4 regions of the Streptomyces sp. NPDC091289 genome follow, and region 1 is predicted to be linked to each of the others. Evidence: riboswitches for the same ligand, from Rfam matches in the RefSeq annotation. Region 1 holds a riboswitch; each other region holds the start of a gene.
The links. Region 1 has a riboswitch for cyclic di-AMP ahead of ACIQPT_RS34480 (peptidoglycan DD-metalloendopeptidase family protein). Riboswitches for the same ligand answer to the same signal wherever they lie in the genome.
Positions count from the first base shown of each region.

Region 2: it holds a riboswitch for cyclic di-AMP, as region 1 does, so the genes downstream of both, ACIQPT_RS31905 (M23 family metallopeptidase) here and ACIQPT_RS34480 (peptidoglycan DD-metalloendopeptidase family protein) in region 1, are expected to answer to the same signal.
Region 3: it holds a riboswitch for cyclic di-AMP, as region 1 does, so the genes downstream of both, ACIQPT_RS00660 (transglycosylase SLT domain-containing protein) here and ACIQPT_RS34480 (peptidoglycan DD-metalloendopeptidase family protein) in region 1, are expected to answer to the same signal.
Region 4: it holds a riboswitch for cyclic di-AMP, as region 1 does, so the genes downstream of both, ACIQPT_RS10500 (NlpC/P60 family protein) here and ACIQPT_RS34480 (peptidoglycan DD-metalloendopeptidase family protein) in region 1, are expected to answer to the same signal.

Region 1 is NZ_JBIVUT010000034.1:83,117-88,473, reverse strand. Features, by position in the region: gene ACIQPT_RS34500 (aspartate aminotransferase family protein) at 1-609, shown strand, start outside; gene ACIQPT_RS34495 (helix-turn-helix domain-containing protein) at 676-1,284, shown strand; gene ACIQPT_RS34490 (DUF6126 family protein) at 1,350-1,523, shown strand; gene ACIQPT_RS34485 (tyrosine-protein phosphatase) at 1,557-2,369, opposite strand; cyclic di-AMP (ydaO/yuaA leader) riboswitch at 2,813-2,973, shown strand; gene ACIQPT_RS34480 (peptidoglycan DD-metalloendopeptidase family protein) at 2,977-3,945, shown strand; gene ACIQPT_RS34475 (SGNH/GDSL hydrolase family protein) at 4,107-4,934, shown strand; gene ACIQPT_RS34470 (STM4011 family radical SAM protein) at 4,947-5,357, opposite strand, start outside.
Region 2 is NZ_JBIVUT010000029.1:33,501-38,857, forward strand. Features, by position in the region: gene ACIQPT_RS31890 (DNA topoisomerase (ATP-hydrolyzing) subunit A) at 1-692, opposite strand, end outside; gene ACIQPT_RS31895 (M16 family metallopeptidase) at 961-2,334, shown strand; gene ACIQPT_RS31900 (M16 family metallopeptidase) at 2,361-3,731, shown strand; cyclic di-AMP (ydaO/yuaA leader) riboswitch at 3,955-4,121, shown strand; gene ACIQPT_RS31905 (M23 family metallopeptidase) at 4,135-4,950, shown strand; gene ACIQPT_RS31910 (GntR family transcriptional regulator) at 5,129-5,357, shown strand, end outside.
Region 3 is NZ_JBIVUT010000001.1:178,495-183,851, forward strand. Features, by position in the region: gene ACIQPT_RS00655 (GMC oxidoreductase) at 1-1,278, opposite strand, end outside; gene ACIQPT_RS00660 (transglycosylase SLT domain-containing protein) at 1,437-2,273, opposite strand; cyclic di-AMP (ydaO/yuaA leader) riboswitch at 2,279-2,466, opposite strand; gene ACIQPT_RS00665 (FAD-dependent oxidoreductase) at 2,918-4,309, shown strand; gene ACIQPT_RS00670 (SpoIIE family protein phosphatase) at 4,334-5,357, opposite strand, start outside.
Region 4 is NZ_JBIVUT010000006.1:300,829-306,185, forward strand. Features, by position in the region: gene ACIQPT_RS10490 (NlpC/P60 family protein) at 27-1,106, opposite strand; gene ACIQPT_RS10495 (hypothetical protein) at 1,310-1,663, shown strand; gene ACIQPT_RS10500 (NlpC/P60 family protein) at 1,740-2,951, opposite strand; cyclic di-AMP (ydaO/yuaA leader) riboswitch at 2,959-3,125, opposite strand; gene pcrA (DNA helicase PcrA) at 3,394-5,357, shown strand, end outside.

The DNA of each region.
Region 1 (5,357 bases):
GATCTGGTCTGCGTGGCCAAGGCGCTCTCCGGCGGCTATGTGCCCGTCGGGGCGACCCTCGGCAAGGAATGGATCTTCCGCAAGGTCTACTCCTCGATGGACCGGGTCCTCGTCCACTCCGCGAGCTTCGGCTCCAACGCCCAGGCGATGGCGGCCGGCCTCGCCGTCCTGACGGTGATGGAGGACGAGGAGACCGTCGCGAACGCCCGGCGCACCGGCGACCTGCTGCGCGAGCGGCTGGCGGCCCTGGTGGACCGCTACGAGCTGCTGCACGAGGTCCGCGGGCGCGGGCTGATGATCGGCATCGAGTTCGGCCGGCCGTCGTCGCTGAAGCTCCGCAGTCGCTGGACCATGCTCCAGGCGGCCCGCAAGGGGCTCTTCGCGCAGATGGTCGTGGTGCCGCTGCTCCAGAAGCACCGGATCCTCACCCAGGTCTCCGGCGACCACCTGGAAGTGATCAAGCTGATTCCGCCGCTGGTCATCGGGGACGCGGAGGTGGACCGCTTCGTGGCGGCGTTCACCTCCGTCATGGACGACGCGCACAGCGGCGGCGGACTGATGTGGGACTTCGGCCGGACGCTGGTCAAGCAGGCCGTGGCCAACCGCTGACGGAAGCCGCTTTGCCTCCGGGGCAAGTTATTTGCCCCGGAGGAAAGATCCTGGCCCAATGGAGGCATGAACCCTCCGGACGAAGGGGCGCCGGACGAGCTCCCCGGCGTCGCACCCCGACTGCGTGACCTGCGCCGGGGCCGTGGTCTCACCCTGGAGACCGCCGCCCGGCGGGCCGGGCTCTCCCCGGCCCATCTCTCCCGGCTGGAGACCGGCCGTCGGCAGCCCTCGCTGCCGATGCTGCTGGGGCTGGCCCGTATCTACGGTACGACGGTCTCCGAGCTGCTCGGCGAGCAGCCGCCCGAACGCGACGCGATCGTCCGCGGCGGCGGCTTCGAGGGGGCGGAGGCGGACGGCTGGATGTACCGCCAGGCCGGCGGGTCCGGCCGCGCGATGCAGGCGCTGCGGGTGCGCGTTCCGTACGGGGCCCAGGGCGACCTGGTCCGGGTCCACCCCGGCGAGGAATGGCTGTACGTCATGGAAGGGCGGCTGCGGGTCGGGCTCGGCGACACCGTGCACGACCTCGAACCCGGCGACAGCGCCCACTTCGACTCGCTCACCCCGCACCGGATCGCGGCCGTCGACCGCGGCGGCGCGGAGCTGCTCTTCGTCCACACCCTGCTGCAGAGCCCCGCCGCCGATCTCTGCCTCGGCAACGCCCTCCACGCGCGCTGACCGGCCGGTCCCGGCCGGCTCCCTCCTTCGCTCCACCGGCCGCGAGGCCGACAGAGAGGACCGTCATGTCCGATTCCGAACACTACGACCCGCTGGGCCCCGGACGTCGCGCGAACGAGGACCCGCAGGAGAAGCGGATGCCGCGCGGCGTGGTGATCCGTCTCTTCGCCTATCTGGTGGCGGGCCACATCATCGCGGGCTTCCTCTACCTGCTCTTCGTGGTGGCCGGGAGCAAGTGACGGCCCGCCTCCGGGGGATCGCCGCCGGCCGGGTCAGCCCTGGTCGAGCAGGCGCTCGCGCAGCCGCTCCCGGGTCGCGGAGGAGACCTTCAGCCCCTCGGCCAGGTAGCGGTCCGTCGTTCCCCAGTTCTCCTCGATGGCCGTGAAGGCCGCCGCGAGGTAGGCGGGCCGCGCCCCGAAGAGCGGGTCCAGCAGCTCCATCACCTCGGGCGACATACCGGTCTCGGACGCGTCGGAGCGCTTCACGTTGTAGCGGCGGTGGAGATCGTTGGACTTGAGGTAGTCCTCCTCGATCGCCTCCGGCTCGACGCCGACCGCCAGCAGCGCGACCGCGATCGAGAGACCGGCCCGGTCCTTGCCCGCCGCGCAGTGCATCAGGGCCGGGACGCTGTCCTCGGCCAGGGAGTGCAGCACCCGGCTGTGCTCGGCGGTGCGGTCCTCGATCGTCGCGCGGTACATCCGGATCATGCGTTCGGCGCCCTTGCCGTTCGCCAGGACCGAGCGCAGCTGCTCGATGTTCCCGTCGCTCACCAGTCGCCAGAACTCCGCGCCGTCGGCCGGGTCCGAGAGCGGAATGCTGACATTGCGGACACCGGCCAGCTCGATGTCGTACCCGTCGAGCCGGTGGTCGGCCGAGTGGCGGAAGTCGAAGATCGTGTGCAGCCCGAGCCCGCCGAGGAAGGCCGCGTCCTCGGCGGTGGCGTGCGCCAGGTGGCCGCTGCGATAGAGCCGGCCGAACGCGGTGCGCCGCCCGTCCGTGGTGGGAAGCCCGCCCACGTCGCGGAAATTGCGGACTCCGGTCAGCGCGGTCTCTGTCGGCGGGACCTGCGGCACCTGCTGCGTCACGGTGGCTCCTGGGATCTCTGGCGTCGGCGCGGCTCGCCGGCGAGGGCGCTCCCGTGACGATACGACATCGATTCGACGGAAAATCATCTCGGTCACGCACGCGGGGCGGGGCGCCGCGTGGGCCGGGCTGACCCGGCGTCAGGGGCGACGCCGACGGCGTGTCCGTATTGGTGTATTTCGCAGAACATGCCCCGCTAATGGGGGAGATGGGATTCCGGAGGTGAGCGGGATCATATCCGTGACGGACCGTGGTGAGCGCGCCTCGGGGCATTCCCGTTGCCCGCACGGAAATTCAAGATCCGTAATCCACGGAGTGTGACGGGAAATCCGGAACGATATTGAATCGATGATTCCGGTACGCAACCGATGGCTTGTTCCGCTCGTCCTGACCGGTTTACGGTCGCCGCAATCCGGACGGACCGCCTAATCCTGCCGCCGCCCGGAATTCGCACCCACCCACTCACGCGTGGCAGGAGCGGGGGAACCAGGTAAGCCGCCGATCCGGAGCGATCCGGACCGGCTCGGGGTGAAGTCGCCGCAACGCGACCGGGCATCTCCAGCCCGAACCCGACAGCTCACCTCGCAGGCGCCGGAGAGGAACTTCCCCATGCCCGCACAGGGTAAGCACCGTCGTCCGAAGTCCGGCCCGATCTCCCGCGGCGTCATCGCCGCAGGGACCGGCGGCGCCGCACTCGCCCTCCCGCTCATCGGCGCCACCGTGGCGAACGCCGCGGACCAGGCCGCTCCGGCCGCGAAGTCCGCCGCCGCCTCGGTCGCCGCCGCGCACACCGCCCCGTCGGCCGCCCCCGCCGCGTCGAAGGCCGCCCCGAAGACGTACGCCGTCGTCGCCGGCGACTATCTGTCGAAGATCGCCGCCGAGCAGAAGCTCAAGGGCGGGTGGGAGAAGCTCTACCAGGACAACCGCTCCACCGTCGGCGAGAACCCCAGCCTGATCCACCCGGGCATGAAGCTGACCCTCGGCGCCAAGGGCTCCGCCCCGGCCGAGAAGTCCGCCGCGAAGTCCGCCGCTCCCGAGGCCGCCCCGAAGAAGGCCGCTCCGGCCCCGAAGGTCGCTCCGAAGGCGGACCCGAAGCCGGACACCATCTCCGCCGACGACTCCGAGGGCTCCGGCAGCTCCGCGCAGACCGGCTCCTCCGAGGCCACCGGCTCCGGCTGGTCGGCCCCGCTCGCCAGCGCCAACGTCACCACCCAGTACCGCGCTTCCGGCGCCAGCTGGTCCAGCGGCTACCACACCGGCTCGGACTTCCAGGCCGCCTCCGGCACCCCCGTCCTCGCCATCGGGCCGGGCACCGTGGTCTCGGCCGGCAACAGCGGCTCGTACGGCAACGAGGTCGTCATCCAGCACGAGGACGGCATGTACTCCCAGTACGCCCACCAGTCCTCGCTGAACGTCTCCGTCGGGCAGACCGTCACCGGCGGCCAGCAGATCGGCCTCTCCGGCTCCACCGGCAACTCCACCGGCCCGCACCTGCACTTCGAGGTCCGCACCGGCCCGGGCTACGGCTCGGACGTCGACCCGGTCGCGTACCTGCGTCAGCACGGCGTCTCCGTCTGACCGAGCGCGGCGAGAAGTATCCGAGGGGCGGTGCGCGGCGGCGCATCGCCCCTCTCTTTATTCCGGCTTTACCAAAACCTGACCGGGTGGTCTATCTCACCACCCGTCAACCCCGTATTACGGTCGCGTAGGTCACATCGAACGATGCAGGATAAGTGCTTGTGGCAGACGATTCGAGAAACAACCAGCAGCACATCATCGGGTCGTACGCGGCGATTGGCGACAGTTTCACCGAGGGCGTCGGCGACCCCGGCCCCGACGGCACCTTCGTCGGCTGGGCGGACCGCTTCGCGGTCCTCCTCGCCGACCGGCTTCCGGCCCCCGACGCGGAGGCCGGCCCCGAGGACTCCCCGCACGGGGACTTCCGCTACGCCAATCTCGCCGTACGAGGACGTCTCCTCGACCAGATCGTCGAGGAGCAGATCCCGCGCGCCAAGGAACTGGCCCCCGACCTGGTCAGCTTCTGCGCGGGCGGCAACGACATCATCCGGCCCGGCACCGACCCCGACGATCTCGCCGAGCGCTTCGAGCGGGCCGTCGCCGACCTGAGCAACGCCGTCGGCACGGTCATGGTCACCACCGGCTTCGACACCCGGGGCGTTCCGGTGCTGCGCCACATGCGCGGCAAGATCGCCACGTACAACGTGCATCTCCGGGCCATCGCCGACCGCTACCACTGCCCCGTGCTGGACCTGTGGTCGCTCCGCTCCGTCCAGGACCGGCGCGCGTGGGACGCCGACCGGCTGCACCTGTCGCCCGAGGGCCACACCCGCGTCGCCCTGCGCGCGGCCCAGGTCCTCGGCCACGAGGTGCCCGCCGACCCCGACCAGCCGTGGCCGCCGCAGGCCCAGCGCACCCCCTTCGACGAGCGGCGCGACAACATCCAGTGGGCCCGCGAATACCTGGTGCCGTGGATCGGGCGACGGCTGCGCGGAGAGTCCTCCGGCGACCACGTCGAGGCGAAGCGCCCCGACCTGCTGCCGCTGTAGCGGTCGCAGCGGTCAGGGCTCCAGCACGGGGAGCGCACGCCGGGACGGGCTCGGCACCACGAGCCCGTCCGGCGGCGTGCCCGCGCCCGGCGGACGCCCCGCCGGTATCCGCTCCAGGACACCGCCCGCGAACACGTCGTACAGCGGCAGCGACTCCAGATGCACATAGCCGATGTGGCAGTCGCACACGGCGAGCGGACAGGCCCGCGGGCCCAGCGCCCGGCGGTAGCCGCCGTCGTAGAGGTTGCCCAGCTCGGCCTTGACGAAGTGACAGCGCCGCACCGTGCCGTCGCCGTCCACGGAGATCACCGACTCGCCCGTCCGGCAGGGCAGCCCGGCCGAGCGGTGCGGATCACGGCTGTAGGGGAACAGCGGATCCAACTCCGTCCAGCGCGCCGCCTCCTCGTCGGTGTACGTGTGCCC
Region 2 (5,357 bases), on a different contig from region 1:
CCGGTGGGCAGGTCGGGTCCGGGCACGAAGCGCATCAGCGTCTCGACGTCGGCGCCCGGGTGCTTGATCAGGTGCCGGGCGGCGGCGATGACCTCGCCCAGATTGTGCGGGGGCATGTTGGTGGCCATGCCGACCGCGATCCCGGACACCCCGTTGACCAGGAGGTTGGGATAGGCGGCGGGGAGGACGACCGGCTCGCGCTCCTGGCCGTCGTAGTTCGACTGGAAATCGACGGTGTCCTCGTCGATCGCCTCGGTCATCAGCGAGGTGGCGTCGGCCATCCGGCATTCGGTGTACCGCATGGCGGCCGGCGGGTCGTCGTTGCCGAGGGAACCGAAGTTGCCGTGGCCGTCGACCAGGGGCAGCCGCATCGAGAACGGCTGCGCCATGCGCACCAGGGCGTCGTAGATCGAGGCGTCGCCGTGCGGGTGCAGCTTGCCCATCACCTCGCCGACGACGCGGGCGCACTTCACATAGCCGCGGTCGGGGCGCAGCCCCATCTCGTTCATCTGGGACACGATGCGCCGGTGCACCGGCTTCATGCCGTCGCGGGCGTCGGGCAAGGCCCTGGAGTAGATCACCGAGTACGCGTACTCGAGGAAGGAGCCCTGCATTTCGTCGACGACGTCGATGTCGAGGATCTTCTCCTCGAAGTCGTCCGGCGGCGGGGTCTTCGTGCTACGGCGGGCCATCGCGGCTGCGACTCCTTCACAGATTCTGTTCGGACAACCTGAGCTTGTTCGGTACAACACGAGCTAGTGACGCGGTCCATTGTGGACCGCCGCACTGACAACGCCGACCTCGACCCGTCCGAAGCGGGTCGGGGCGGCACACCCGGGCGGCGTCCGCGACACCATCGACGGAAACATCCGGGGAACGGGAACTTCGCCAGGTGCCGGTGCGCTTGCTTAGAGTGGCAGGTCTGGCAGGAAGTCCAGTATCGCGATCGAAGGGACGTACATGCCCATGGGTCACACGGCCACCGCACAGGCCGGCTCCGGCGGCTTGACAGCGACCGAGCACCGCCTGGCCAACGGCCTGCGTGTGGTGCTCTCCGAGGACCATCTGACCCCGGTCGCCGCGGTCTGCCTCTGGTACGACGTCGGCTCGCGCCACGAGGTCAAGGGACGCACCGGTCTGGCTCACCTCTTCGAGCACCTGATGTTCCAGGGCTCGGGACAGGTCAAGGGGAACGGCCACTTCGAGCTCGTCCAGGGGGCCGGCGGCTCGCTGAACGGGACGACCAGCTTCGAGCGGACCAACTACTTCGAGACCATGCCCACCCACCAGGTGGAGCTGGCTCTCTGGCTCGAAGCCGACCGGATGGGATCCCTCCTCGCCGCGCTCGACGAGGAGTCCATGGAGAACCAGCGCGACGTCGTCAAGAACGAACGCCGCCAGCGCTACGACAACGTGCCCTACGGCACCGCGTTCGAGAAGCTGACCGCCCTCTCCTACCCCGAGGGCCACCCCTACCACCACACCCCGATCGGCTCCATGGCCGACCTGGACGCGGCCACGCTGGAGGACGCCCGCGCGTTCTTCCGTACGTACTACGCGCCCAACAACGCGGTGCTCTCGGTGGTCGGCGACATCGACCCCGAGCAGACCCTCGCCTGGATCGAGAAGTACTTCGGCTCCATCCCGTCCCACGACGGCAAGCAGCCGCCGCGCGACGGGACGCTGCCCGAGACCATCGGCGAGCAGCTGCGCGAAGTGGTCCACGAGGAGGTCCCGGCGCGCGCCCTGATGGCCGCCTACCGCCTCCCGCACGACGGCACCCGCGCCTGTGACGCCGCCGACCTGGCGCTCACCGTGCTCGGCGGCGGCGAGTCCTCCCGGCTGCACAACCGCCTGGTGCGCCGCGACCGTACGGCGGTGGCGGCGGGCTTCGGGCTGCTGCGGCTCGCCGGGGCGCCCTCGCTGGGCTGGCTGGACGTGAAGACGTCCGGCGGCGTCGAGGTGGAGCAGATCGAGGCCGCCGTCGACGAGGAGCTGGCCAGGTTCGCCGCCGAGGGCCCCACCCCCGAGGAAATGGAGCGGGCCCAGGCGCAGTTGGAGCGCGAGTGGCTGGACCGGCTCGGCACGGTCGCCGGTCGCGCCGACGAACTGTGCCGCTACGCGGTCCTGTTCGGCGACCCGCAGCTCGCCCTGAGCGCCGTGGGCCGGGTCCTGGACGTCACCGCGGAGGAGGTGCGCGCGGCGGCCGAGGCGGCCCTGCGCCCCGACAACCGGGCGGTGCTGGTGTACGAGCCCATCGAGCCGGCCGACGAGGCCGACGAGGGCGAAGACGGCGCCGAGGGCAGCGACGCGCACGAGGGGGCGGCCAAGTGAGCGACGCCGCCGTGACTGGAGTAGCCATGGAGTTCCACCCGCAGCCCACCGCCGGCACGGCCCGCCCCTGGGCCTTCCCGGCGCCCGAGCGCGGCGCCCTGCCCAACGGGCTGACCGTGCTGCGCTGCCACCGCCCCGGCCAGCAGGTCGTCGCGGTGGAGATCTTCCTGGACGCGCCGCTGGAGGCCGAGCCCGAGGGCCTCGACGGCGTGGCCACGATCATGTCGCGGGCGCTCTCCGAGGGCACCGACAAGCACAGCGCCGAGGAGTTCGCCGCCGAGCTGGAGCGCTGCGGCGCCACCCTCGACGCGCACGCCGACCACCCCGGCGTCCGGGTCTCCCTGGAGGTCCCGGCCTCCCGGCTGGCCAAGGCCCTCGGTCTGGTCGCCGAGGCGCTGCGCGCCCCGGCCTTCGCCGAGAGCGAGATCGAGCGCCTCGTCGGCAACCGCCTCGACGAGATCCCGCACGAGCAGGCCAACCCGTCCCGGCGCGCCGCCAAGCAGCTCTCCAAGGAGCTGTTCCCGGCCACCGCCCGGATGTCCCGCCCGCGCCTGGGCACCGAGGAGACCGTCCGGCGGATCGATGATGCCGCCGTGCGCGCCTTCTTCGACGCCCATGTCCGCCCGTCCACCGCGACGGCCGTGATCGTCGGCGATCTGACGGGCATCGACCTGGACGCGCTGCTGGCGGAGACCCTCGGCGACTGGTCGGGCAACGCGGGACAGGCCCGCCCGGTGCCGCCCATCACCGCGAACGACACCGGCCGTGTGGTCATCGTGGACCGCCCCGGCGCGGTCCAGACCCAGCTGCTGATCGGCCGGATCGGCGCCGACCGGCACGAGCGCGTGTGGCCCGCGCAGGTGCTCGGCACGTACTGCCTGGGCGGCACCCTCACCTCTCGGCTGGACCGGGTGCTGCGCGAGGAGAAGGGCTACACCTACGGGGTGCGCGCCTTCGCCCAGGTGCTGCGCTCGTCCGGCCCCGACTCGGGCGGCGCGGCGATGCTCGCGATCAGCGGCTCGGTGGACACGGAGTCCACCGGACCGGCGCTGGACGACCTCTGGAAGGTCCTGCGGACGCTGGCCGCCGAGGGGCTGACCGACGCCGAGCGCGAGACGGCCGTGCAGAACCTGGTGGGCGTCGCCCCGCTGAAGTTCGAGACCGCCGCCTCCGTCGCGAGCACGCTGGCCGACCAGGTCGAGCAGCACCTCCCCGACGACTACCAGGCCCACCTCTACGCCCGGCTCGCCGAGACGGGCACCGTGGAGGCGACCGCCGCCGTGGTCAGCGCCTTCCCGGTCGACCGCCTCGTCACGGTCCTCGTGGGGGACGCCGCGCAGATCGAGGAGCCCGTGCGGGCGCTCGGCATCGGTGAGGTGTCCGTCGTCACCGGCTGACGGCACCCGTGGCACACCGCCGCGAAGAGGACCCCGACGGACGGAAGTTCGTCGGGGTCCTCCCTTTTTGCCCGATTGGCGAGCTTTGCGCCCTTTGTTGGAGAGGTTGCCTGTCTGCCCTGTGGGATGCGCGACAAATCCCTCTGTCCGTTTGGTGATGGGAAGTCGCCCCGCCTAGCGTCGGCCCGGCTGTCCGTCACCCGTATGCCGCATCCGCGGCGCCGGGCAGTCATCGCCGAGTCCCCGTCAGGCGCGAGCCTGGGGAGCCGGGGACCCACGCAGTCCCTGGGGTGAATCGGAGGCCCGTGCCGTGAACCGGCGCGGGGATCCGTAGGAGACCTTCCTGCTCCGAACCCGTCAGCTAACCCGGTAGGCGAGAAGGAAGGAAAGGATCAGCCCCTCCATGGCGTTCACCCGTGCCACCGGGAAGCACCGTGCCCCGAGCCGCCTTACGCGCCGGAGCGCCCGGGCCGCCGGCATCGCGACCCTGGCCACCACCGGAGTCGTCGGCTCGCTGGCCTCCCCGGCCATCGCCGCGGACACCGAGGCCGCCAAGGTCGCCGACACCGGCCTCACCCGGGTCGTCGCCCTCGACGCCACCCTCGCCGAGCAGATCGACGCGCAGGCGCAGGCCCAGAAGCAGCAGGCCGACGCGATCGCCGAGGCGAAGGCCAAGGCCGCCGCCGAAGCCAAGGCCAAGGCCGCCAGGGCCAAGGCGAAGGCGGAGGCCGAGCGCAAGGCCGAGGCCCGCGCCAAGGAGGTCCGCGAGGAGAAGGCCCGGGCCGCCCGCGCCGCCGAGCGCGCCCGCCTCAACGCCTTCCACCTCCCGGTCGCCGGCTCCCACGTCACCACCGGCTACAAGACCGGCGGTTCGCTCTGGTCCTCCGGCAGCCACTCCGGCGTGGACTTCATGGCCCCCTCCGGCAGCTCCGTCGTCGCGGTCGGCGCCGGCACGGTCGTCGAGGCCGGCTGGGGCGGCGCGTACGGCAACAACATCGTGATCCGGATGACGGACGGCACGTACACCCAGTACGGCCACCTCTCCTCGATCGGCGTCTCCGTCGGCCAGAGCGTCTCCTCCGGCCAGCAGATCGGCCTCTCCGGCTCCACCGGCAACTCCACCGGCCCGCACCTGCACTTCGAGGCCCGCACCACCCCCGAGTACGGCTCCGACATGGACCCCGTCGGCTATCTGCGCTCCCACGGTCTGAACGTCTGACCCGCCCCTGCGCGATCCCGCCCGAAGGCCCCGGCACCCGCCGGGGCCTTCGGCAATTCCGGCCCGAAGATATCCATGGATTCCGGCCTGCCATCGGAAATTCCGGCGGATTGCAATAGAGTCACGGAACAGACGTCGGGCGGCCGCGTTTCGCGGGGATCAAGGCGGAGGTCAGGACATGCGCATTCCCGCGCATTCGGTATGCACGGCAATCCGTGACGACATCGTCTCCGGTGTGTACGAGCGCGGCAGCCGCCTCACCGAGGAGTTGCTGGCCCGCCGCTACGGGGTCTCCCGCGTCCCGGTCCGCGAGGCCCTGCGCACGCTGGAGTCCGAGGGCTTCGTGGTCACCCGCAGACACGCCGGCGCGTGTGTCGCCGAGCCCACCCTGCAGGAGGCGGCCGACC
Region 3 (5,357 bases), on a different contig from region 1:
GTTGGGGTTCTTGGTGATCGAGAGGTAGAAGGAGGCCCAGGTCTCGATGCCGGTGGGCAGCGGAGCGACTTCGGCGAACGCTCCGCCGGCGTCCCAGTTGTCGATGCCGCCGGTGGGGATGGACGACTGGACCTTCCCCGTCGGGTCCCAGAGGTGGTTGGCGCGGCCGCACATGACGTTGCCGTTGTCGCCCCAGCCCTTGCCGATCTCGTCGTTGAGGAGGGGCAGGGCGCCGGTGGCCTTGAGGCCGACGAGCAGCTTGCTGGTGCCGACGCTGCCCGCGGCGAAGAACACCTTGTCCGCCGTGACGGTCTTGGTGACGGTGGTCCGGCCGGTGGTGTCCAGCTGGTCGATGAGCACGGTGTAGCCGCCGCCGGGGGCCGGGGTGACCGTGGTGACTTTGTGGAGCGGGGAGATGGTGACCCGGCCGGTGGCGTTGATCCGGTCGAGGTAGGTCTTCTGGAGCGACTTCTTGCCGTAGTTGTTGCCGTAGAGGATCTCTCCGTCCAGGGCCGACTTGGGGACGCTCCCGGCCGCCTCCTGCTTCATGTAGTCCCAGTCGTAGACGGCGGGCACGAAGAGGAACGGGAAGCCGGAGCGCTGGGCGTGTTTTCGGCCGACCCGCGCGTACTGGTAGCAGTCGACCGTGTCGAACCAGGCGGGATCGATGGTGGTGACGCCCAGCCCGCTGTTGGCGCGCGGGTAGTAGGTGCTGTACATCTCCTCGGCGTTCACCGTCGGGAGGATCGCGCCGAAGTTCTCCCGGCGCGGGGTGACGGCCATGCCGCCGTTGACCAGGGATCCGCCGCCGACGCCGCGGCCCTGGTAGACCGTGATCCCGCCGAACTCCTCGGCGTCCAGGATGCCGGTGTAGCGGTTGACGTCCTTGTCGATGGGGAAGCCGAGGAAGTTGCTCAGCGGCTGCTTGGTCCGGGTCCGCAGCCAGAAGGAGCGGTCGTCCGGCTTGGTGGTGTTGGCGAAGATCTTGCCGTCCGCGCCCGGGGTGTCCCAGGCCATGCCCATCTCGATCATGTGGACGTCCGTGCCGGCTTCGGCGAGCCGGAGGGCGGCCACGGAGCCGCCGTATCCGGTGCCGATGACCAGGACCGGTACATGTGCGCCGGAGCCGATCGGCGCCGCTGCCGCACGCACGCTCGCCCAGGACGGTGCGGTGGTACCGGCCAGCGCCGCGACCCCCAGAAGAGAACCTGTTCCAGCGATGAATCTTCGACGCGAGACACCCTTGGCCTCGCCATCCTGCATGGTGGTGTCGTTCATGTGACCTACCTCACTCTCGACAGAGTGCAACAGGTTCTACTGTCGATCGCGTGGTAAGTCACTAGAAACTTGGGGGTAACTTCCCGGCCCCGCCCGGCATGACAGAGGGGCCCCGGACCGTTCGGTCCGGAGCCCCTCCGCCCTGGGCGCGGGGTCGATCAGTAGGCGCCGAAGACGTTGTCGATCGAGCCGTAGCGGTCCGCGGCGTAGTTGCACGCGGCCGTGATGTTGGCGACCGGGTCGTAACTGTCGGTCGAGGTGCCGGGCACGTGGTACGCCTGGAAGGTCGGGTCGATGACCTGGAGCAGACCCTTGGACGGGGTGCCCTTGACCGCGTTGGAGTCCCAGTTGTTGATCGCGGCCGGGTTGCCCGAGGACTCGCGCATGATGTTGCGGTGGATGCCCTCGTAGGTGCCGGGGATGCCCTGCTCGGCCATGACCGCCAGCGACTCCTTGATCCAGCCGTCGAGGTCGTTCGTGTACGTGACGGCCTTCGCGGCGGCCGGAGCGGCCTGCGCCACGGGGGCGGCCTTGCTGCGCTCCGAACGGTCGGCGCGGTCCGCCGACGCACCGCGCGCGACGGACGGGGAAGCCTTGCCGGACTTGGCGTCCGACGGGGCGGCGGCCTTGTTTCCGAGGGTCAGCTTGATACCCGGGTGAATAAGATCGGGATTCTCTCCGACGATCTTCCGGTTGCCTTCGTACAGCTTCTCCCAGCCGCCGCTGACGGAATGTTCGCGGGCGATCTTGGAAAGCGTTTCACCGGCCACCACGGAATGCTGGGCGGGCGCGGCCTTCGCGGCGGAATTCACCTGTGCGGACACCGCTGCGGGGGCCGCGGCCTGCTGCGGCGCCGCGGTGGGGGCGGGGGCCGCGAAGGCGCTGGTGGCGCCGATCACCGGGAGGGCGAGAACGGCTCCGCCGGTGGTCACGGCGGCGAGGCCGCGGCGCAGCGAGGTGGACTGGGGACGGCGGTGCTTACCCTGTGCGGGCATGGGGGATTTCCTCTCCGGCGCCTACGAGGTGAGCTGTCGGGTTCAGACGGGAGATGTCTGGCCGCACGGTCGTGCGACTTCACCCCAAGCCGTTCCGGTAACGGTTCGGCGACTTACCTGGGTCCCCCGCTCCTGCCGTACGTGAGTGGGTTTCGGATTCCCGGACGGCGGCAGGATTCGGCGTTCCATCCGGATTGACGGTGACCGTAGGCGAGAAACGCCGAACGGAACAAGCCCCGCATTCCTGATTCCCTTTTCCGCGCATGATCGAATGGCGGAATTCCCGGACCGTGCCGTGCCGTCATGGCGTCAACTTTCTTCGCACAGAAGGGAACCGACGGATCCGCTTCTGCGTCCGCCCCCTGGGACGTGATGCTCACCACTCGCTCGCGGCGATGGCGAAAACAGGCCTAGGCAAATGCAGCAAAGGGCTCAGCAATCCCTTTACGGATAGATTTAACAAAAGGACCAAATCAACCATATAGGCATAGCAAAACGGACCAATCAGGCACTCGGGGCGAGGCCGGTCGAGGGGCCCGCGGGGCGATCGCTTACGGTGTGGGGTGGAGACTGGTAAGCCAACCCTTACCTCCGACGTACGCTGTACCTGCCCGCGTTCGCCCGCCCCGAAGGATCACCACGCCATGACACGCCCCGTCCGCGTCGCCATTGTCGGAGCCGGCCCCGCCGGTATCTATGCTGCGGACGCGCTGCTCAAATCCGAGGTCTGCCAGGACCCGGGGGTCTCCATCGACCTCTTCGAGCGCATGCCCGCGCCCTTCGGCCTGATCCGTTACGGCGTGGCCCCCGACCACCCGCGTATCAAGGGCATCGTCAAGGCCCTGCACCAGGTGCTGGACAAGCCCCAGATCCGGCTCTTCGGCAATGTCAGCTACCCGCACGACATCGGCCTGGACGACCTGCGGTCGTTCTACGACGCGGTGATCTTCTCCACCGGCGCCGAGGCCGACCGGGCGCTCGACATCCCCGGCATCCAGCTGGACGGCTCCTACGGAGCGGCCGAGTTCGTCTCCTGGTACGACGGGCACCCCGAGGTCCCGCGCACCTGGCCGCTCACCGCGGAGAAGGTCGCCGTGCTCGGCGTCGGCAACGTGGCCCTGGACGTGGCCCGTGTCCTGGCCAAGACGGCGGACGAGCTGCTGCCCACCGAGATCCCGGACAACGTGTACCAGGGCCTCAAGGAGAACAAGGCGCTGGAGGTGCATGTGTTCGGGCGGCGTGGCCCCGCGCAGGCCAAGTTCAGCCCGATGGAGCTGCGGGAGCTGGACCACTCCCCCAACATCGAGGTCATCGTCAACCCCGAGGACATCGAGTACGACGAGGGCTCGATCGCGACCCGCCGGGAGAACAAGCAGGCCAACATGGTCGCGCAGACCCTGGAGAACTGGGCGATCCGGGACGTCGGCGACCGCCCGCACAAGCTGTTCCTGCACTTCTTCGAGTCCCCGGTCGAGATTCTCGGCGAGGACGGCAAGGTGGTGGCGCTGCGCACCGAGCGCACCGAGCTGGACGGCACCGGCAACGTCCGGGGCACCGGCCAGTTCACCGACTGGGACATGCAGAGCGTCTACCGCGCCGTCGGCTACTACTCGGAGGAGCTGCCCAAGCTTCCCTTCGACGTGGCCTCCGGCACCGTCCCGCACGAGGCGGGCCGCGTCATCGCCGGTGACGAGCACATGGCCTCGGTCTACGTCACGGGCTGGATCAAGCGCGGCCCGATCGGCCTGATCGGCCACACCAAGGGCGACGCCAACGAGACGGTCGCCTGCGTCCTGGAGGACCGCGCCGCCGGCCGGCTGCCCGAGCCGGCCACGCCCGCTCCGGAGGCCGTCGAGGCCTTCCTGGAGGGCCGCGGCGTCCGCTACACGACCTGGGAGGGCTGGCACAAGCTGGACGCCCACGAGCAGGCGCTGGGCACCGCCCAGGGCCGTGAGCGGATCAAGGTCGTGGAGCGCGAGGGCATGCTGGAGGCCTCCGGCGCCTTCGTGCCGGCCGAGCGCCCCGCCGACGCCTGATCGACAGGATCGACGGCACTCCTTCTAGGGGGCCGGATCCGGGGCCGCCGCCGGGCGCCCCGGGTCCGGCCCCCTGAACGTGCGCCACAGGTCGGGGCCGGACGCCCGGGACGCCGGGGGCCGCCGGACCTCCGGGGTCCCGGTCACCCACCGGGCGGCCAGCAGGATCGCGATGTCGTCGGGGCGGTCGATGGCCGCCCGGGCCTCCCCGATGACCTGGTCGGCCGTGTCGGCCAGGGGCACCGCGCCGATGCGTTCGACGGTGGCGCGCAGCCGCTCGATCCCCTCGTCGATGTCCGTGCCGGGGCGCTCGATCAGCCCGTCCGTGAACAGGGCGAGCATCGCCCCGGGTTCGAGCCGCATCTCCGTGACCGGGTAGGTCGCGTGCCCGTCGATCCCGAGCACGATGCCGCCGGGCAGGTCCAGCACCTCCGTCCGGCCGTCGGGCCGGCGCAGCACGGGCTGCGGATGCCCCGCCCGTACGGCACGGGCCATACCCGTCACCGGGTCGAGCGCGATGTAGCAGCAGCTGGCGAACTGTCCCGGGTCGAGGTCGATGAGCAGCCGGTTCGTCCCGCTCATCACCTCCCGCGGATCATGGTTGCTCAGCGCGAACGCCCGTACCGCACTGCGCAGTTGCCCCATCGTCGCGGCGGCGGAGACACCGTGGCCCTGTACGTCGCCGATGATCAGGGCGAGTTCGTCGCCGGTCTCGATGACGTCGTACCAGTCGCCGCCCACGTCCATGCCCTGGGTGCCGGAGAGGTAACGCCCCAGGGTGTCCACGCCGTCCACCTCCGGCAGCCGGTGCGGCAGCAGGGCGTCCTGGAGTCCGCGGGCCAGGGCCGACTCGCTGTCGTAGCGCTGGGCGCGCTGCAGGGCCTGGGCGATGAGGCCGGCCAGCGCCGTCAGGACCGTACGCTCCTCCGGGCTGAAACCGCGCGGCCGGTCGAAGCCGAGGATGCAGGAGCCGACGGGCCGCCCCGAGGCGATCAGCGGGAGGAACGCCCGCGCCCCGACGTCCGCGTCGATCGGGATGCCCGGATAG
Region 4 (5,357 bases), on a different contig from region 1:
GCGGGAGGTGAGGTCGGCGCCGGGGACTATGCCACCCGGGTCGCTCCGGCGAAAGGCATTTGATTGATGGGCGCGATGCGGACCGGCGCTCCCGGGCGTGGGGCGTGGATCATCTGGCCGCCGCCGATGTAGAGGCCGACATGGCTGATCCCGGAGTAGAAGAACACCAGGTCGCCGGGGGCCAGTTCGGAGCGGGAGACCCGGGATCCGGCGTTGATCTGGGTGTAGGTGGTGCGCGGCAGGCTGACGCCCGCCGCCTTCCAGGCCGCCTGGGTCAGGCCCGAGCAGTCGAAGGCGTTCGGGCCCGTCGCGCCCCAGACGTACGGCTTGCCGATCGCGCCGTGCGCGAAGGCGATGGCCTGTCCGGCGCGGGAGTTGGGGGCCGCCACCGGGCCGCTCCGGGCGGTGGAGCGGTCGGCGTGGGCCGGGCCGCCGCCGTGCCGGGCGTCGGCGGAGCTTTCGTAGGCGGCGCGCTCGTCGGCGGTCAGGGTGCCCAGCAGCCTGCGGGCGTCGGCCAGCTTGGTGCGGATCGCGGTGCGGTGTTCGCGCAGTTCGGCGCGGCGGGCGGCGAGGCGTTCGGTCTCCTGGTCGGCGGTGGCCTTGACCCGGGTGATCTGGGAGACCTGCCGCTTGATGTTCCGCAGCAGCCCGCTCTGCCGGTCGCCCGCCCGGTCGAGATAGGAGGCGCGCTGCAGATAGGCGTCGGGGTCGGAGGAGAGTGCCAGTTGCAGGGCCGGGTCGAGGGTGCCCCCGCGGTACTGCGCGGTGGCCAGTGAACCCAGGGCGTTCCGCGTGGTGTTGAGGCGGTCGGTGCGGCGGGCGGCCTCGTCGGCCAGGGCCTCGACGGTGCGGGTGGCGGCGGCCGCCTTCTCCTTCGCCCCGTTGTACTTCTCGGTGGCGACCTCGGCGTCGTGGTACAGCCGGTCGACCTTCGCCCTGACCTGGTCGGCGGTGGGGGCCGGTTCGGCGGGGGCCGCGCCGGCTCCGGTGACCGAGCCGGCGGTGGCGGCCCCGGCGAGCGCCAGGGTGGCGGCGGTGCGGGCAGCAGGGCCGGTGAACGGGCGCTGCTTGGGTTTTCGGTGAGCTGACCTGCGGTGCGCTGCCACGGGGGCGGCATCCTTCCTGTCGGCTGCCCGGCGGGGGATACCGGCGGGTCCGTGAAGGACGCTAATCCGGGTGCGCGGAAAAGGGTCACCATGACAGCTATTGCCCTGATGTGACGTTTCGCCGATCGCTGATGATCGAAGCGATCAACGAAGGCTTGCCTCACTGAAAGGTGAAACTTTGGTCATGGCTAGGCTCCGGAGCCATGGACGTACTCATCAATGTCTTCGTCGCCCTGCACATCATCGGCATCGCCTCCCTGCTGGGCGGCTTCCTGACGCAGATGAAGGCCATGGGGGCGGGGACCGCCCGCTTCGTCCCCGCGATGCTTCACGGCGCGCTGACCATGCTGGTCACCGGAATCGCCCTGGTCGGCCTCAACCAGGCCGACGACCAGACCGTGAACAACGTCAAGATCGGCATCAAGCTGGCGCTGCTGGTCGTGATCCTCGCCCTGGTCTACGTCAAGCGGGACGACGAGAAGGTCGACAAGGGCGCGTTCGCGGCGGTCGGCGGGCTGACGGTCGCCAACATCTTCATCGCCACCGTCTGGACCTGAGGCCGGACCACGGCCTTCCGGGGGCGGCCGCCAACTGTGACCGGCCGCCCCGGCTCCGTACTACTGCTACTGCCTACTACGCCGGGCGCACGCTCCCGTAGATCGGCATGTAGTAGATCGACTCCTCGCGCACGTTCGCACCCGGCTTCGGGGCGTGGATCATCATCCCGTCGCCCTTGTAGATGCCGACGTGGCTGATGTCGTCGTAGAAGAAGACCAGGTCCCCCGGCTGCAGGTCCGAGGTGGCGACCCGGGTGCCGACCTTCACCTGGTCCCAGGTGGTCCGCGGCAGGGTCACCCCCGCCTCCCGCCACGCCGCCTGCGTCAGCCCCGAGCAGTCGTACGAGGAGGGGCCCGACGCGCCCCAGACGTACGGCTTCCCGATCTGGGCGCGGGCGAAGTCCAGCACCTTCTCCGCCTTGGCGGCGTAACCGCTGCCCGTACCGGAGCCGGTGCCGGAGCCCGACCCCGTGCCCGTACCGGACCCGGACCCGGACCCGGACCCGGAGCCCGATCCCGAACCGCCGTCGGACTCCTTCGCGGCCTCCTCGCGGGCCTTCTTCTCCGCCTCGGCCTTCGCCTTCGCCTCGGCGGCCTGCCGGGCGGCCAGCTTCGCCGCCTTCTCCTTGGCCTCGGCCTCCTTCTTGCGCTCCAGCTCCGCCAGTCGCGCCTTCTCCTCGGCGGTCAGCCTCGACAGCAGGCCACGGGCCTCGGTGAGCTTGTTCTGCACGTCCTTCTTGCTGGAGGCGAGCGTGGCCTGCGTCTCGGTGAGGGTCTCCAGGCTCTTCACCGCCTCCGCGCGCTTCTTCGCCGCCGACGCCTGCTGCGTACGGAAGTCGGTGACGGCCTGCTGCTGCCGCTCGGTTGCCCGGTCCATGAGCCGGCTCTGGTCGAAGTACCCCTGCGGGTCGTCCGCCAGGAAGAACGTCGCCGTCGGCGCGATGCCGCCGCTGCGGTACTGGGCCGCCGCGTAGGAGCCCAGCGCCCGGCGCGCCTCGTTGATCTTCTCGGTCCGCTTCGCCACGTCGGAGAGCAGCGTGTCGACCTTCTTCTGCTGCGACGCGGACGCGGCCTTGGCCCGGTTGTACTCCTGGGTCGCGGAGCCCGCCTGCCGGTACAGGGCGTCGACCTTCTTCTGGACTTCCTCGATGGCGGGCTTCGGCTCCGCGGGCGCGGCCGTGGCGCTCTGCGTGGAGAGCAACGTCACGGAGGCCAGCGCGGCCGTCGTCAGCCCGACGGCAGGGGTGGTGGTGCGCACCTTCGTGCGCGGCTTGCGATGCGATGCCAAGACCGGCATCTCCTTCCGTGGACCGCCTACCGGGTTAGCTGTCGGGTTCGGACGGAACGGAAGGCTGTCCTACGGTCCGGATGCGAGGGCACGGACCGATTCACCCCGGTTCTGCGTGTGGGTCCCCGGTTCCGAACTGCCAGGACGGCAGGACGGATTCGGCAGAGGTGTCCGTTAGGCGCGGTTCGCCTCAGGGAGGTACGGATCACCTGACCGAGCACGCTAGCCAACCCGTGGCACCGCTGGGAAGGAGGATGAGCGATATGCCCGATACATTTTCGTGACCTTTTCGGATCGGGGGCTGCCCACCCCTTCCGACCGGGCGATCCTTCACGGAACGTGGGCGTCCGGTCTCCGTGCGTAGGACCTGCGTAGGACCGAGGTCACCGCTTCCCGGCTTCGGCGGATCGTTGTCGGTGCGGCCGCCTAGACTCGGTAGGCGATGAGCAGCCTCTTTGACGACAGTTTCCTGACCGGCCTCCAGCCCGCGGAGGACGGCCCCCCGCCGCCCCCCGAGGACCACGCGCCCGAAGCGGTGCCGGAGGGACTCTTCGAGGGCGTCTACGACGCGCCCCCGCCGCCCCGGGACGGGTATTACCGGGACGGTCACCCGCGCCCGGTGATCGACGCCGCCGCGCTGCTCGACGGGCTGAACACCGAGCAGCGCGCCGCCGTCGTGCACGCCGGGTCCCCGCTGCTCATCGTCGCCGGGGCCGGCTCCGGCAAGACCCGGGTGCTCACCCACCGCATCGCCCACCTGCTGGCCGAGCGCGGCACGCACCCCGGGCAGATCCTCGCGATCACCTTCACCAACAAGGCCGCGGGCGAGATGAAGGAGCGCGTCGAGCAGCTCGTCGGCCCGCGCGCCAACGCCATGTGGGTCATGACCTTCCACAGCGCGTGCGTCCGCATCCTGCGCCGCGAGTCGAAGAAGCTCGGCTTCACCTCGTCCTTCTCGATCTACGACGCCGCCGACTCCAAGCGCCTGATGGCCCTGGTCTGCCGCGACCTCGACCTGGACCCCAAGCGCTTCCCGCCGAAGTCCTTCACCGCCAAGGTCTCCAACCTCAAGAACGAGCTCATCGACGAGGAGACCTTCGCCGGACAGGCGGCCGATGGCTTCGAGAAGACCCTGGCCCAGGCGTACGCGCTCTACCAGGCCCGCCTGCGCGAGGCCAACGCCCTGGACTTCGACGACATCATCATGACGACGGTCCACCTCCTCCAGGCCTTCCCGGACGTCGCCGAGCACTACCGCCGCCGCTTCCGCCACGTCCTCGTCGACGAGTACCAGGACACCAACCACGCCCAGTACACGCTGGTACGGGAGCTGGTCGGCCCGGCCGGAGAGGCCGACGCCCCCGCCGAGCTGTGCGTGGTGGGCGACGCGGACCAGTCGATCTACGCCTTCCGCGGCGCGACCATCCGCAACATCCTCCAGTTCGAGGAGGACTATCCGAGCGCGACGACGATCATGCTGGAGCAGAACTACCGCTCCACGCAGACGATCCTCTCCGCCGCCAACGCCGTCATCGAGCGCAACGAGAGCCGCCGCCCGAAGAACCTCTGGACCAACGCCGGTTCCGGCGCCCGCATCACCGGCTATGTCGCGGACACCGAGCACGACGAGGCGCAGTTCGTCGCCGACGAGATCGACCGGCTCACCGACGCGGGCGACGCCAAGGCGGGCGACGTCGCCGTCTTCTACCGCACCAACGCCCAGTCCCGTGTCTTCGAAGAGATCTTCATCCGCGTCGGCCTGCCCTACAAGGTCGTCGGCGGCGTGCGCTTCTACGAGCGCAAGGAGGTCCGGGACGTCCTGGCCTACCTCCGGGTCCTCGCCAACCCCGAGGACACCGTCCCGCTCCGCCGCATCCTCAACGTCCCCAAGCGCGGCATCGGCGACCGCGCCGAAGCGATGATCGACGCGCTGTCGATGCGCGAGAAGATCTCCTTCCCGCAGGCGCTGCGCCGCGTCGACGAGGCGTACGGCATGGCCGCCCGCTCGGCCAACGCCGTCAAGCGCTTCAACACGCTGATGGAGGAGCTGCGCACGATCGTCGAGTCCGGCGCCGGGCCCGCCGTCGTGCTGGAAGCCGTCCTGGAGCGCACGGGCTATCTCGCCGAGCTCCAGTCCTCCACGGACCCGCAGGACGAGACCCGTATCGAGAACCTCCAGGAACTCGCCGCCGTCGCCCTCGAATTCGAGCAGGAGCGCGGCGACGAGGAGGGCGCGGGCACGCTCGCGGAGTTCCTGGAGAAGGTCGCACTCGTCGCGGACTCCGACCAGATCCCCGACGAGGACGAGGACGGCTCCGGCGTCATCACGCTGATGACCCTGCACACCGCGAAGGGCCTGGAGTTCCCGGTCGTCTTCCTCACCGGCATGGAGGACGGCGTCTTCCC